DNA from 2 places in the Kitasatospora sp. NPDC054768 genome. Region 1 is predicted to be linked to the other one. Evidence: riboswitches for the same ligand, from Rfam matches in the RefSeq annotation. Region 1 holds a riboswitch; the other holds the start of a gene.

Region 1 (7,529 bases):
GGCCTGGTGGCCGCGCTTGACCGCGAGGGTGACGAAGGTCTGGCCGACCGCGAACAGCGCGGCGCCGGCCCCGATCACCACGACCGAGCCGAGGACCATCCCGGCGGCCACGCCCACGAAGCCGGCCAGGGCCAGGGCCCGCCAGTGCAGCGGCGCCCGGTTCTGCAGCAGCACCTCGGCGACCAACCAGAGCGCCACCACCGCCAACGCGGTGTACAGCAGCAGGTATCCGATGCCCATCCGCCCGCTACCTCCAGTCGCGTACCCGCGCTCGTGCGCCGCGCGTGTGCGGCGACTGTACCGGTTCAACGGCCGGGGTACCGCATCGCGTTCCCGCCGCCCCGGACGACGGCCGCACACGACCGGGCCCGTCAACGTCGGTGCGGTGACGGGCTCGTGAACACCCGGCGTCGGCGCTGCGCGGGCGCGGGCCCGGCCCGCCGGTCAGCGCTGGTGCAGCCCCAGGTTCTGGTAGATCTCCAGCGTCGCCGTCGAGTGGTTCAGCGTGATGAAGTGCAGACCGGGCGCGCCCTCGGCGAGGAGGCGCTCGGCCATCGCCGTGGCGTGCTCCATACCGATGGCCCGCAGCGCCGCCGGGTCGTCGATGGCCGCCCGCAGGCGGGCCTCCAGGTCGGCGGGGAAGGCCGAGCCGCTGAGCTGGGGGAAGCGCTCCAGCTGCTTGGCGTTGGTGACCGGCATGATCTCCGGGATGATCGGCGTCTCGCAGCCGGCGGCCGTGACCCGGTCGCGCAGCCGCAGGTAGTCGTCCACCTCGAAGAACATCTGGGTGATCGCGTAGTCGGCCCCGGATCGGATCTTCGCCACGAAGTGCCGGATGTCCTCGTCCCAGTCGGTCGAGCGCGGGTGCATGTTCGGCGAGGCCGCGACACCGACGCAGAAGTCGCCGATGCCCTTGATCAGCTCCACCAGCTCGTACGCGTAGGTGACGCCCTCGGGGTGGCTGACCCACTCGCCCATCGGGTCGCCGGGCGGGTCGCCCCGGACCGCCAGGACGTTCCGCACGCCCTGGTCGGCGTACTGGCCGATGATGTTGCGCAGCTCCGCGATCGAGTGGTCCACCGCGGTGAGGTGGGCGACCGGGGTCAGGGTGGTCTCGGTGGCGATCCGGCCGACCATGTTGACGGTGCGCTCGCGCGAGGAGCCGCCGGCGCCGTAGGTCATACAGACGAAGTTCGGGTCGAGCGGTTCGAGCCGACGGATGGCGTCCCAGAGTTTCTGCTCGCCGACCTCGGTGCGCGGCGGCATGAATTCGAAGGAGAAGGAGCGCTTTCCGGCCGCCAGGAGGTCGCGCACCGTCAGTGCGCGATCCGTTCTCGTGGAAGCGATACCGAGTGCCATGCTGGCAGGCTATCCGGCGTTCGAAGGGGCCGGACAACCGTATTCCACCTATTGAGACAAGAGATGGAAGACGTTCCGGTTCGCCCCGACCCCGTCCCGCGGCGCCTCCTCCGAGCCCCCGCGGGGCCGCTCGCACACCCGTTCCCAGCCGCACCGTTACGCTTGCTGCACCCCAGAGAACCAGCGGAGCCCCATCGTGACCTCGTCCAGCACCCGGCCGGCCAACCCCAGTGCGGCCAACCCCATTGACGTGGAGGACGTCCGCACCCGCGTCAACGCGGCGCTCGCCGCGTTCATGGACGGCCAGTCCGTGCTGCTCGACAAGATCTCGCCCCGGCTGGCCCCCGCCGCCGACGCGCTGCGCGACTTCCTGCTGGACGGCGGCAAGCGCCTGCGCCCGGCCTTCTGCTACTGGGGCTGGCGCGGCGCCGGCGGCCCGGCCGGGGGCGCCACCGGTGAGGCGATCGCCAACGCCGCCGCCGCCCTGGAGCTGCTCCAGGCGAGCGCCCTGGTGCACGACGACCTGATGGACCGCAGCGACACCCGCCGCGGCCTGCCCTCGGTCCACCGCCGCTTCGAGGCGCTGCACCGGGACAGCGGCTGGCGCGGCGACCGCGAGCAGTACGGCACCTCGGCCGCGGTGCTGCTCGGCGACCTGCTGCTGATCTGGTGCGACGAGCTGTTCCTGCGCTCCGGCCTGGAGCCGGCCGCCGTCCTCGCCGCCAAGCCGGTGTTCGACCTGATGCGCACCGAGGTCATGCTCGGCCAGTACCTGGACGTCCTGGAGCCGGTGGCCGGCGACTCGACCGACGAGGGCGCGCTGGACCGGGCGCGGACGGTGCTGCACTACAAGTCCGCGAAGTACACCATCGAGCGGCCGCTGCAGGTGGGTGCGCTGCTGGCCGGTGCCGGGCCGGAACTGGTCGAGGCCTACGGGGCGTTCGGGTTGCCGCTGGGCGAGGCCTTCCAGCTGCGCGACGACCTGCTCGGCGTCTTCGGGGACCCGGCCGTCACCGGCAAGCCGGCCGGGGACGACCTGCGCGAGGGCAAGCGCACCCTGCTGGTCGCGCACGCGATGCGGGGCCTGCCGGCCGCCGACGCCCGGCACCTGGACGAGCGGCTCGGCGCGCCGGACCTGGCGGCCCCGGAGGTCGCCGAGCTGCGCGCGCTGGTCGCCCGCAGCGGCGCGCCCGAGCTGGTGGAGCACCGGATCGAGGAGCTGATGCGGCAGTCGCTGGCCGCGCTGGAGGCCGCTCCGCTCGCCGACGACCGGGCCCGTACGGTGCTGCTGGCCCTGGCCGAGGCCGCCACCGTCCGCAAGTACTGACGGACGGCGACGGCCCCGGGGGCCTGCGGGCCCCCGGATCCCGCTGATCCGGGCCGGTCAGAGCGCGGCGCGCACCCGGCGGGACAGCTCGGCGGCGGCCGCCCGCGGATCCGCCGCGGCGGTGACGGCCCGCACCACGACGATCCTGCGGGCACCGGCGGCCAGCACCTCGTCCAGGTTGCCGAGGTCGATCCCGCCGATCGCGAACCACGGCCGGTCGGTGTCCTGCTTCGCCGCGTACGAGACCAGGCCGAGGCCCGGGGCCGGGCGGCCCGGCTTGGTCGGGGTCGGCCAGACCGGGCCGGTGCAGAAGTAGTCCGTACCGGGTTCGGCGATCGCCGCGTCCACCTCGGACTCGGCGTGGCAGGAACGGCCGATCAGCACGTCCTCGCCGAGGATCGCCCTGGCGGCCTGCACCGGCAGGTCGTCCTGGCCGAGGTGCAGGACGTCCGGCCGGGCCGCGTGGGCGACGTCGGCACGGTCGTTGACGGCCAGCAGCTTGCCGTGCCGGCGGCAGGCGTCGGCGAAGACCTCCAGGGCCTCCAGCTCCTGCTTGGCCTCCAGGCCCTTGTCCCGCAGCTGGACGATGTCCACCCCGCCCGCCAGCGCCGCGTCCAGGAACTCGGCGAGGTCGCCCTGCTCCCGGCGGGCGTCGGTGCACAGGTAGAGCCGGGCGTCGGCCAGCCGGGTACGCAGCGTGTCCGCCGCCATCAGATCAGCATCGCCTGGGCGCGGCGCTTCACCTCGGTGCCGCGGTTCTCCCGCAGCGCCTGGATCGGGCTACCGGGCAGCGACGGGTCCTCGGTGAAGAGCCACTCCAGGATCTCCACGTCGTTGTACCCGCAGTCCCGCAGGACGGTCAGGGTGCCGGACAGGTGCTTGACCAGGCCCGGGCCGTCGATGAACGCCGCCGGGACCTGCAGCGACTTGTTCGGCCCGCGCCGGACGGCGATCAGGCCGCCGTTCTTGACCAGGTCACGTACCTCGGTGACCCGGACCCCCCACTGCTCCGAGATGTCGGGCAGGTACATCCAGTCGGTGACCAGGGCTTCAATCTTGCTTTCGATCTCACTCACGCCACCAGACTGCCACCTCCGCGGCCCACCGCGCACCAGGCACTACCCCGCGACGGCCGACTTCAGCGGCACCGCCGGGTCGCCCGCCCGGGCCGGATCCAGGGCCGTACCGCGCTCGATCAGCCTCCGCCCCTGGGTGAGGTCGCGCGGCCGGTCCACGGCCAGCAACGCGCTCGGCACGCCGTCGCGCAGCCAGAGCACCGACCAGTCGCCGTCCCTCGGGGAGCCGCGCCACAGCAGCTCGTCGCCCTCGGCGTGCCGGCCGGCGTACTGGACCATCCGGCCGAACTGCTCGGACCAGAAGTACGGCACCGGGTCGTAGGCCGGCGCGTCCGCGCCCAGGACGGCTGCGGCCACCGCCTCGCCGGACTGCAGGGCGTGGTCCCAGTGCTGGACGGCCAGCCGGGCCCCGGCCCGGGCCGAGGGGTAGCTGACGCAGTCGCCGGCCGCGAACACCCCGGGCACCGAGGTGCGCAGCCGCCCGTCCACCACGACGGCGCCGGCCGCGTCCAGCTCGACCCCGGATCCGGCCAGCCAGCCGGTCGCGGGGCGGGCCCCGATGCCGACCACCACCTCGTCGGCGGGCAGGTGCGAGCCGTCCGCCAGCAGCACCGCGCCGGGCTGGACGGCGGCCACGCCGACCCCGCAGCGCAGGTCGACCCCGGCCCCGGCGTACCAGGCGGCCATCGCCGAGCCGACCTCGGTCGGCAGCGCGCCGGGCAGCGGCGCCGGGCCGGCCTCGACCACGGTCACCTCGCAGCCCGCCGCGCGGGCCGCGGTGGACACCTCGGCGCCGATCCAGCCCGCGCCGACCAGCACCAGCCGCAGCCCGGGGCGCAGCAGCGCGCGCAGCGCCAGGGCGTCGTCCAGGGTGTGCAGCAGGTGCGCGCGCTCGGCGCCGGGCAGGGCCCGCGGGACGGCGCCGGTGGCGATCACCAGCGAGCCGTACGGGAGGTCGCCGCCGTCGGTGTGCAGCACGCCGGGGGTCAGGCCGGTGGCCCGGCGGCCGGTGAGCAGCTCGATGCCGAGCGGCCCGTAGTCGATGTCCAGGGCGGTGGAGTCGGCCTTGCCGAGCAGCACGTCCTTGGAGAGCGGCGGCCGGTCGTACGGCGCGTGCGGCTCCTCGCCGACCAGCACGATCGGCCCCTGCCGGCCGCCCTGCCGCAGCTTGAGGGCGCACTGCGCCCCGGCCAGCCCGGCTCCGACGACGACCACCTGATCCGTTCCGCTCAGCTCTGCCACGCCCGTCACTGTACTCAGCGCGACGCGGCGGCCTGCGGGCCGTCCGCCCGCTGTACGGGCCTTCGGCCGGGCCGACCCCCGGCGTTAAGGTGGGGGCACCACACGGGAGCCCGGCGCACCGGGCTGAGAGGCGGGCTGGCACGGCCTGCGACCGTCCGAACCTGATCCGGGTCATACCGGCGAAGGGAGAAGAGCAGCTTTGTCACGCTTGCCATCAGGCGCCCACGCCGACGTGCTGGTGATCGGCGGGGGCGTCATCGGCCTCGCCGTCGCCTGGCGCGCCGCGCAGCGCGGGCTGCGGAACGTGATCGTGGTCGACCCCTCCCCCGGCGGCGGGGCCGCCGGGGTCGCGGCCGGGATGCTCGCCCCGGTCACCGAGCTGCAGTACGGCGAGGAGCCGCTGCTCCGCCTCGGGATGGCCTCGAACGAGCGGTACGCGGCCTTCGCCGCCGAGCTCTCCGAGGCGAGCGGCGGCCGGGACACCGGCTACCGCCGCTGCGGCACCGTCGCCGTGGCGCTGGACTCCGACGACCGCGAGGAACTGCGCGAGCTGCACGCCTTCCACCAGCGGCTCGGTCTGGACTCGACCTGGCTGACCGGCCGGGAGGCCCGCAGGCTGGAGCCGATGCTCGCCCCCGGCGTGCGCGGCGGCCTGCACGTCGCGGACGACCACCAGGTGGACCCCCGGCGCCTGCTCACCGCCCTGGCCGCCGCCTGCGAGAACGCGAACGTCCTGCTGCACCGCGCCGAGGCCGTCGAGCTGCTGGTCGAGGGCGGCCGCGCGACCGGCGCCCGGCTCTCGACCGGGGAACGGGTGGGCGCCGGGCAGGTCGTCCTCGCCGCCGGCCCGCACAGCCACCGGCTGCCCGGCCTGCCCGACGGTGTGCTGCCCGCGATCCGCCCGGTGAAGGGGCAGGTGCTGCGGCTGCACGTCCCGGACGCCTACCACCCGTTCCTGTCCCGCAACGTCCGCGCCGTCGTCCGCGGCCGGCACCTGTACCTGGTGCCCCGGGAGAACGGCGAGCTGGTGGTCGGCGCGACCACCGAGGAGCAGGGCTACGACACCACCGTCACCGCCGGCGGGGTGTACGAACTCCTGCGCGACGCCCACGAGTTGGTCCCGGGAATCACCGAACTCCCGCTGCTGGAGACCTCCGCCGGGCTGCGCCCCGGATCGCCGGACAACGCCCCGCTGCTCGGCCCGACGTCACTGCCCGGGCTGGTCGCCGCCACCGGCCACTACCGCAACGGCGTGCTGCTCACCCCGGTGACCGCCGACCTGGTCTCCGAGTACCTGGCCACCGGTGAAGTCCCCGAAACGGCAAGGCCGTTCACGCCCCTGCGCTTCTCCCCCGAACCCCCCGCTGCGAAGGCCTCCGCATGACCGAGATCGCCCCGAACGAGATCACCCCGAACGAGATCGCCCTGACCGTCAACGGCGAGCCCCGCCGGGTGTCCGCCACGACCACCCTCGCCGAGGTGGTGGCCGCCGTCAGCGCCGCCAACACCGGTGTCGCCGCCGCGCTCAACGAGGCCGTGGTGCCCCGCGGTTCGTGGCCCGGGACGGCGCTGGCCGGCGGCGACCGGATCGAGATCCTCACCGCCGTGCAGGGAGGCTGAACCATGGCCGACGACCTTCTGACCATCGCCGGGACGGCCTTCTCCTCCCGGCTGATCATGGGTACCGGGGGCGCCCCCAGCCTGGCGGTCCTGGAGCGCGCGCTGCTCGCCTCCGGCACCGAGCTGACCACCGTCGCCATGCGCCGGGTCGACGCCACCACCCAGGGCTCCGTGCTCGACGTGCTGACCCGCAACGGCATCCGGGTGCTGCCCAACACGGCCGGCTGCTTCACCGCCGGCGAGGCCGTGCTGACCGCCCGACTGGCCCGCGAGGCGCTCGGCACCGACTGGGTCAAGCTGGAGGTGATCGCCGACGAGCGCACCCTGCTGCCCGACCCGATCGAGCTGCTGGACGCCGCCGAGACGCTGGTCGACGACGGCTTCACCGTCCTGCCGTACACCAACGACGACCCGGTGCTGGCCCGCAAGCTGGAGGACGTCGGCTGCGCGGCCATCATGCCGCTGGGCTCGCCGATCGGTTCGGGCCTGGGCATCCGCAACCCGCACAACTTCCAGCTGATCGTGGAGGGTGCGGGCGTCCCGGTGATCCTGGACGCGGGCGCCGGCACCGCCTCCGACGTGGCGCTGGCGATGGAGCTGGGCTGCGCCGCGGTGATGCTCGCCTCCGCGGTGACCAGGGCTCAGGACCCGGTGCTGATGGCCGAGGCGATGCGGCACGCCGCCGAGGCGGGCCGGCTCGCCCACCGGGCCGGCCGGATCCCGCGCCGCTTCCACGCCGAGGCCTCCTCCGCGATGGCCGGCCGGGCCGACCTGGACAGCCGCGAGCGCCCCGCGTTCTGAACCGTCGCGCATGTCACAAGCCGGTCCCGGAGGCGGTGTCCTCCGGGACCGGCCGTCCCGGGCGGCTCTAGACTCTCCGAGTGGACATGGCACTGCACGACCCC
Region 2 (7,529 bases), on a different contig from region 1:
GTCGCCCTTGTAGTCGTCGTTGCGCAGCACGTCGAGCTTGGCGTAGACCGGCTTGCCGGTCTTGATCAGGGTGTCCGCGACCCACTTGGCCTGGTTGATCGGGATGGCGAAGCCCAGGCCGATGCTGCCGGCCCGGCCGTTGGCGGAGGCGTTGGACTGGATCGCCGAGTTGATGCCGATCACCGCGCCGCCGGAGTCGAGCAGCGGGCCGCCGGAGTTGCCGGGGTTGATCGAGGCGTCGGTCTGCAGGGCGTTCATGTACGAGGCCTGCGAGCCGGTGTCGTCGCCGGAGGCCACCGGGCGGTCCTTGGCGCTGATGATGCCGCTGGTGACGGTGGACTCCAGGCCGTACGGCGCACCGATCGCGACGGTGGCGTCACCGACGTTGACCTTGTCGGAGTCGGCCAGCGGCAGCGGGGTCAGCTTGCTCTTCGGCGGGTTGTCGATCTTGACCACGGCGACGTCGTAGCCCTCGGCGTGGCCCAGCACGGAGGCGCTGTAGGAGCTGCCGTCGGCGAACTTGACGGTCAGTTTGCCGCCGTTGAGGGTCGGCGCGACCACGTGGTTGTTGGTGAGGATGTGGCCCTCGGTGTCGAAGACGAAGCCGGTGCCGGTGCCCGACTCGCCGTTGCCCTGCGCCTTGATGGTGACGACGCTGGGCAGCGCCTTCTGCGCGATGGCGGCGATCGAGCCGGGGGCGGGCTCGTTCTTCTGGGTGTCGCTGGCCTGCACGGTGGTGCTGCGGTGGTCGTTCGCGGAGCTGCGCTTGTCGGCATTGTCGGTGACGGTCACGCCGAGCACGCCGCCGGCCACACCGGCGACCAGCGCGACGGCCGCGATCAGGGCGACCAGGCCGCCGCGCTTCTTGCGCGGGCCGCCGGGGCCGACCGGACCGCCGGGGTGGTCCGCCGGGTAGCCGAGCGGGCCCGCCGGGCCGCCGGGGTAGCCCGCGCCGCCGGAGGTGGAGTCGTGGGCGGGGCCCCAGCCGCCGAGCGGCTGACCGGCCCCGAAGGGGTGGTGGCCGTGCGCGGCGGGGGCGGCGCCGTAGCCCTCGTGCGCGCCGGGGGCGGCCGGAGCGGCGCCGTAGCCCTCGTGCGCGCCGGCCGCCGGGACGCCGTGGGTCGGGGTGGCGTACGGGTTGTCGACCGGCGGCAGCGCCGGGGCGGCGGGGGCCGCGGCCGGGGCGGGCGCGGCGAGCGGGGCCACCGGAGCCTGCGGGGCGGGCGGCAGGACCGGCGGCGGCGCGTCGATGTAGCCGGTGACCGGGTCGACGGCCGGCTGCTCGGCGGCGGGCGCCGCAGGGGACGCGGGGGCCGCGGGGGCCGCGGGGGCCGCGGGAGCCGCGGGGGCCTCCGGTGCGGGCACCTTGGTGAAGGCGACGGTGGGCTTGTGCCCGCCCTCGGCCGGGACACCCTCGGCCGCGACGGCGTCGACGGGCGGTGCCGCCTCGACGGGGGCGGCCTCGACGGCGCCCGACTCCGGCTCGGGCACCCGCCGGAAGGCCATGGTCGGCTGGTGCCCGCCCTGAGCGGGGCCTTCGGAAGCGGACTCGGCCGCCCCCTGCCCGGCGGGCTGCTCCCCCTGCGGCCCGGCGGGCCCAACCTCGCGCTCGGTGCTCACGGACGACCTCCATAGCTGGCAGAACCAAGGACCATAGTTTTTCGCACTGTCGATTCGATTGCCGTAAGGACCCCTCTGAAGAACTCATAAGAATCCTTAGCCGACGCAGACGCCGACACCCGACGCCGGCACCGAACACCGGCTCCGACACCCACGCCGGCACCCACGCCGGCACCGGCACCGACGGCCGAGGCTCCCCTCCCCCGCCGGGCGTCCCGCGATGCGGACCGCACACCCTCGGCCTTGGGCGTTCGCCCCCGTGCCGGTTAGCCTGTCGCTCCAAACTGACACGCGGGAGCTTGGACCCACCAGGCTGAGAGTGCGCATGTCGACCGTACGCCACACGAGTGACGGACGGTCGAGGGGGCGCTGACCGCCGGAACCTGTCCGGGTAATGCCGGCGTAGGGAGTATCGGCCATGCCGCCTGCTTCGCCATCCTCTTCTTCGGGCGCGAACGTTCCCGCCCCCGGTGCGGACGCCTCCGCCGCGGGCGCGACCGCCGTCCTGGAGCGCCCCGAGCACGTCGAAGCGCCCCTGGTGCTGGACACCGAGCCGCCGCGCACGCTGCGCTTCCGGGACCACTTCGCGCTCTGGATGAACCTGGGCGTCAGCCTGATCGGCTTCTCCACCGCCGCCACCGTGCTCGGCGCCCCCGGCAGCGAGCTGTCGCTGGTCGCCGCGGTGACCGCGATCACGGTCGGTACGGCGGTCGGCACCGCGATGCTCGGCGTGGCCTCGCTGATCGGCGCCCGCACCGGCGCCCCCGCGATGGCGAACCTGCGCGGTCTGTTCGGCACCCGGCTGTCGTACCTGCCGACGGTGCTGAACATCGTGCAGTGCATCGGCTGGGGCGTGTTCGAGCTGCTGACCATCTCGGCGGGCGCGCAGACCGTCGCGCACACCACCGGCTACCGCTGGCTGTTCGTCCTGCTCGCGGGCGCGCTGACCACGGCGCTGACCATCTGGCCGCTGGGCTCGATCGCGGTGCTGCGCCGCTTCGTGGCCGGGGCGGTCGCGGTGGCGATGGTGTACTTCACCGTCCAGCTGGGCCGCCAGGGCGTGCCGGACCCGGGGGCGGGCAACTGGCACGGCTTCCTGGGCGCCACCGACGCGATGATCGCGGTGTCGGTCTCCTTCGTCCCGCTGGCCGCCGACTACACCCGGCACTCGCGCACCCCGCGCTCGGCGTTCTGGGGCAGCTTCTCCGGCTACACGATCGCCCAGGTCTGGTGCTACGTGCTCGGCCTGATGGCGCTGCTGCAGTCGGACGGCGATCCGAACCGGATCTTCGACTCCTTCCTCGGGGTCTGGGCCGGCTGGCTGTTCCTGCTGGTGCTGGTGCTGCGCGAGACGGACCAGTCCTTCGCCAACGTGTACTCGACGGCGATGTCGGTGCAGAACCTGCTGCCGAAGGTGGACCGCCGGGTGCTCTCCGGCGCGATCGGCGCGCTGACCACCGTGCTGGCGCTGCGGATCGACGAGTTCACCGACACCTACTACGGCTTCCTCGGGCTGATCGGCTCGGTGTTCGTGCCGCTGCTGGCGGTGCTCGTGGTGGACTACTTCCTCGGCGCCGGGCGGCGCGGCTGGAACCTCTCCGCCGACGCGCCGTCCCGCTGGCCGATGCTGCTGCCGTGGGCCCTGGGCTTCGCGGTCTACCAGTTCATCGCGCCGACCAAGGTGGCCGGCTGGTGGACGGACTTCTGGACCTCGGCCCAGGAGTCGCTGCACTTCACCCCGCAGGAGTGGACCTCCGCCTCGCTGTTCGCCTTCCTGGTGCCCGCCCTGGTCACCTGGGCGCTCACCCCGCTCTCCCGCCGCGCCGACCGGCACTGAGCGGGCCGCCCGCACCGGGCGAAGCGGGGGCGGCCCGGCCCCGCGGGCCCGGCCGGGACGGCTCCGCGGGCAGGAAGACGGCCCCACAGGTTGGGGCCGTCTTTGTCCGCGCTTCACCTGTGCCGCCTATCGTTGGGCCTGTGACCAGCCCAGACCTGTCCTCGCCGGCGGCGCGCACCGTGCCGTCCGTCCAGGTGATCGCCCACCGCGGTTCCTCCCACGCCCTGCCCGAGCACACCCTCGCGGCCTACCGGCGCGCGCTCGACGAGGGCGCCGACGCGCTGGAGTGCGATGTCCGGGTCACCGCCGACGGCGCGCTGGTCTGCGTGCACGACCGCCGGATCGGCCGGGTCTCCAACGGCCGGGGCACCGTCTCGGCGATGACCCTCGCCGAGCTGGAGGACTACGACTTCGGCGCCTGGAAGACCGGCCGCCCCAGCGTCGACCCGGAGCTGCGCGGCGTGCTGCGGCTGGAGCGGCTGCTGGAGCTGGTGGTGGAGTGCGGCCGCCCGGTGGACCTGGCGATCGAGACCAAGCACCCGGTGCGTTTCCGCGGCCGGGTGGAGGCCGAGCTGCTGCGGACGCTGGAGCGGTTCGGGATCGGCGCGACCCGGGGCGGCGACCGCCCGTCCGCCCGGATCATGAGCTTCTCCTCGATCGCGCTGAACCGGGTGGCCGCCGCCGCGCCGCAGTACCGGCGGGTGTTCCTGTTCGAGCGGACCCTGCCGCTGCTCGGCCGGCTGCGCGAGGGTTCGCCGCTGCCGGGCGGGGCGCGGATCGCCGGCCCGGGCATCGAGCTGGTGCGGGCCCGCCCGCACCTGGTGACCAGGCTGCGCGAGCTGGGGCACGAGGTGCACGTGTGGACGGTGGACGAGCCGGCCGACGTCGAGCTCTGCCTGGAGCTCGGGGTGTCCGCGATCATCACCAACCGGCCCGCGGAGGTGCTGGCGCAGCTCGGCCGGTGATCCGCCGGCGCGTCCGGGGCCGCACCCGCCCGATCCGGTCGCCCCGAACCGGTCGCTCCGTCCGGTCGCTCCGTCCGGTCACTTGCGTCCGGTCACTTGCGTCCGGTCGGCCCGGTCGGATCCTCCCGATCCGATCACTCCGGTCCGATCACTCTGGTCGGCAGTCAAACCTTCCTTGCGCGAAATTGCCGGAATTCTTGCATCCAGGCGACAGAGGGTGAGCACGGAATGACCTGATGTCGACCGTCGGTCGCCGCACTCGAAATGGGCTCGCGGGATCGTCCGGTGCTCGTTTCCGACGCATTACCAAGGGGCATCTCTCCCTCGGCATACGCTGAAGGAGGTCCGGGGGTGGCGTTGATGGTGGCGCGTGAAGTGCCGACTTCATCGACCATGGCAGTGCCGCACGGCCCAGCGAGTGTCGGGGTCGCACGGCGCCGACTGCGTCGAGATCTGGGTGACCGGCAGATACCGGAACCGGTCATCGATGATGCTGTTCTGATCCTTTCCGAGCTGTTGAGCAACGCCTGTCGATACGCCCGTCCGCTCGGCCCGCTGCCGGCCCTGGGCCGCAGCGGCCGGGCCGAGGTGCTCGGGCAGGTGCTGGTCGGCGTCCCGTCCGGGACGCGCGCCGCACCGGGCGGCCGGGAGTCCGCCGAGGGCTCGGACGAGCCGGACGGCGGCGTGCTGGTCCGCTGGCAGATGCACGCCGACGGGGTGCTCACCCTGGAGGTCACGGACGGCGGGGCGGCCACCCGGCCGCTGCCCGCGAGTCCCTCGCTGACCTCGCGCGGCGGCCGCGGCCTGAGCATCGTCGACCAGCTGGCCAGCGACTGGGGCGTGCGCGACGCCCCCGGCGAGGTCACGGTCTGGGCGGCGCTGCCCGCCCGGGCCCGGCACGCCCGGCGCACCGGGGGCGACGCCCGTAGCGCGTGAGCCGGGCGCGGGGAATGTGTCGTTAGGCTTCCCGGAACACAGGACCACCGTTTCCGGGAGAGCCGCAGCATGGGCAAGAAGGCCGCCAAGAAGGCGCCGCAGCGCCAGTCCACCACCGCCGTCACGGGCGAGATCCCCGTGGTCGGGGCCCGCGAGGACTGCCCCTGCGGCTCCGGCCGCCGGTACAAGGCGTGTCACGGCCGGGAGGCCTCGCACGCGGTGCAGGAGCTGGTGCACCGCCCGTTCGAGGGCCTGTCGGGCGAGGCCGACTGGGTGGCGCTGCGCGAGCTGGTGCCCGCCGCCACGGTGCCGCTGACGCTGGCCGCCGGGGTGGCGGACGGCGCCACCGGTGACGTCCCGTCGGTGACCCTGGCCACCGTGCTGCCGCTGGCCTGGCCGGCCCTGCGCCGCCAGGACGGCTCGATCCTGCTCGGCCTGCAGACCCAGTCCGCCTCCGGCGACCTCAGCCGCGACCTCGCGGACGCCCTGGAGCTGGCCCTGGCCACCGAGCCGGGCAGCCCGGTGCCGGCCCGCCGGACCGTCCCGGGCGGGCGCCGCCTGCAGGACCTGCTGGACGCCGGGGCCGCGTTCACGCCCACCGTGCACACCGGCTTCGAGTTCTGGCTGGAGGACGCCGAGGCCGCCACCGGTGAGGTCGCCGCCTCCCTGGAGCGCGCCAACGCCTCGGCCATCCCGACCGAGAAGCTCGCCGGCGTGGACTCCGCCTACTGGTGCGGCACTCCGGACAAGAACCACCTGCGCTGGGTGATGACCGTGCCGGAGGAGCAACTGCTGGACGCGCTGGCCCGGCTGAACGCGGCCGGCGAGGCCTCGCTCGGCGCGGACACCCGCCTGGTGGGCTCGTTCCGCGCGCACGGCCTGACCGTCCCGGTGTGGGATCTCCCGCTCGCGATGACCGCCGCCGACTGCGAGAAGCCGGCCGCCGAGTTCGCCGAGCGGCTCGCCGCCGTGCTCGCCGACGGGACCCCGCTGACCGCCGAGGAGCGGCGCGCCCGCGCGAACCTGGTGAACCGTCAGGTCACCCTGAACTAAAGCGCGCAGGATCCGCGTGATACGCGTCACATTGTCGCGGTGAACGCGCAATTTCCGGGCGTGGAGGGCGTCTTGGAAATTGGCGCGGGCGCAGATCCTTGTTACTGTCTAAAGAGTCCGGCCGCTGGTGCATCCCCCGTCGCCAGCGGCCGGATCTTTTGTTTTTCCGGAACGCCCCGGTGAAGGCCCCGACGGAGGCCCCGGCGCCCCGCCCGGCACCTGCGGTCCTCAGTAGGCCGAGCGTCCGCTGTCCAACCGGACCGCCGCCTCCACCAACTCCCCCAGCAGCGGCCCGACCTGCGGCAGCCAGACCCCGCCGCCGGCGCCCGGCCGCGGTGCCAGCACCCAGCGCACCTTCCCCCGGCCTCCGGCCGCGGCGACCCCCGCGGCCGCGCCTCCGGGCGGCAGTGCCAGGAAGCCACCCGGCCCGTGATAGCGCAACGAGCCCGGCACCCAAGGGAGTTGGGCGAGCATCTCACCGAGCACGTCCAGCGAGTACGGGGCCACCAACAGCGCGTAGCGGCCCGGCATCGCCAGCACCGGTCCGAGCGGCAGCCGCAGCGCGCCCAGGTAGACCAGCGCCCGGGCGCCGGCCGCCGCGGGCAGGCTGACCGCCGAGACCGTGGAGCCGGTGGCGGCCAGCACCGGCGCGTCCGGGCTCTGCCGCTCCCACCACCAGCGCACCATCCGGGCGTCCGTGGTGGCGGCCAGCAGCGAGGGGTCGTGGGGGTGCGCGCCGGGGACGGTGCAGTCCAGGTCGCCGCAGGAGCACCGGCCGTCGCGCAGCACGGCGCCCGGCACCACGGGCCAGCGGTGGTCGACGGCGGCCGCCAGGGCCGCGGCGAGCCGGGCGGAACGCTCCTCCGACCGGTCCTTCGGATTCTCACGCATGGCGCTCGTTCCTTTCCCTGACCGCTCGGTTCGCTCCGCCCCGCCGGCGTCCGTCGGGATCCTCCGTGCGGGCCCGCCGCGGCACGGTCCCCGGGCGGCGCGGCGCGGGGCGGGCGGCAGGGCGGGCGGCGCGGCTTCGACGTGGAGCGGGTGTGGAGCACGACATGAAAGGGCCGCGCACCGGCACAGCCCTTGGAACGAGAATCCCGTACGCGACGGATGGACGC

What was found. Region 1 has a riboswitch for thiamine pyrophosphate ahead of thiO (glycine oxidase ThiO). Riboswitches for the same ligand answer to the same signal wherever they lie in the genome.
Region 2: it holds a riboswitch for thiamine pyrophosphate, as region 1 does, so the genes downstream of both, ACWGKU_RS19420 (purine-cytosine permease family protein) here and thiO (glycine oxidase ThiO) in region 1, are expected to answer to the same signal.

The regions. Positions count from the first base shown of each region.
Region 1 is NZ_JBSHBN010000039.1:5,756-13,284, forward strand. Features, by position in the region: gene ACWGKU_RS14565 (hypothetical protein) at 1-240, opposite strand, end outside; gene metF (methylenetetrahydrofolate reductase [NAD(P)H]) at 445-1,359, opposite strand; gene ACWGKU_RS14575 (polyprenyl synthetase family protein) at 1,556-2,686, shown strand; gene thiE (thiamine phosphate synthase) at 2,744-3,397, opposite strand; gene ACWGKU_RS14585 (Rv2175c family DNA-binding protein) at 3,397-3,762, opposite strand; gene ACWGKU_RS14590 (NAD(P)/FAD-dependent oxidoreductase) at 3,805-5,013, opposite strand; TPP riboswitch at 5,097-5,209, shown strand; gene thiO (glycine oxidase ThiO) at 5,213-6,388, shown strand; gene thiS (sulfur carrier protein ThiS) at 6,385-6,624, shown strand; gene ACWGKU_RS14605 (thiazole synthase) at 6,628-7,425, shown strand; gene pknB (Stk1 family PASTA domain-containing Ser/Thr kinase) at 7,512-7,529, shown strand, end outside.
Region 2 is NZ_JBSHBN010000059.1:31,164-38,692, forward strand. Features, by position in the region: gene ACWGKU_RS19415 (S1C family serine protease) at 1-1,620, opposite strand, end outside; TPP riboswitch at 1,902-2,046, shown strand; gene ACWGKU_RS19420 (purine-cytosine permease family protein) at 2,039-3,457, shown strand; gene ACWGKU_RS19425 (glycerophosphodiester phosphodiesterase) at 3,598-4,422, shown strand; gene ACWGKU_RS19430 (ATP-binding protein) at 4,783-5,358, shown strand; gene ACWGKU_RS19435 (DUF5926 family protein) at 5,428-6,411, shown strand; gene ACWGKU_RS19440 (bifunctional DNA primase/polymerase) at 6,640-7,302, opposite strand.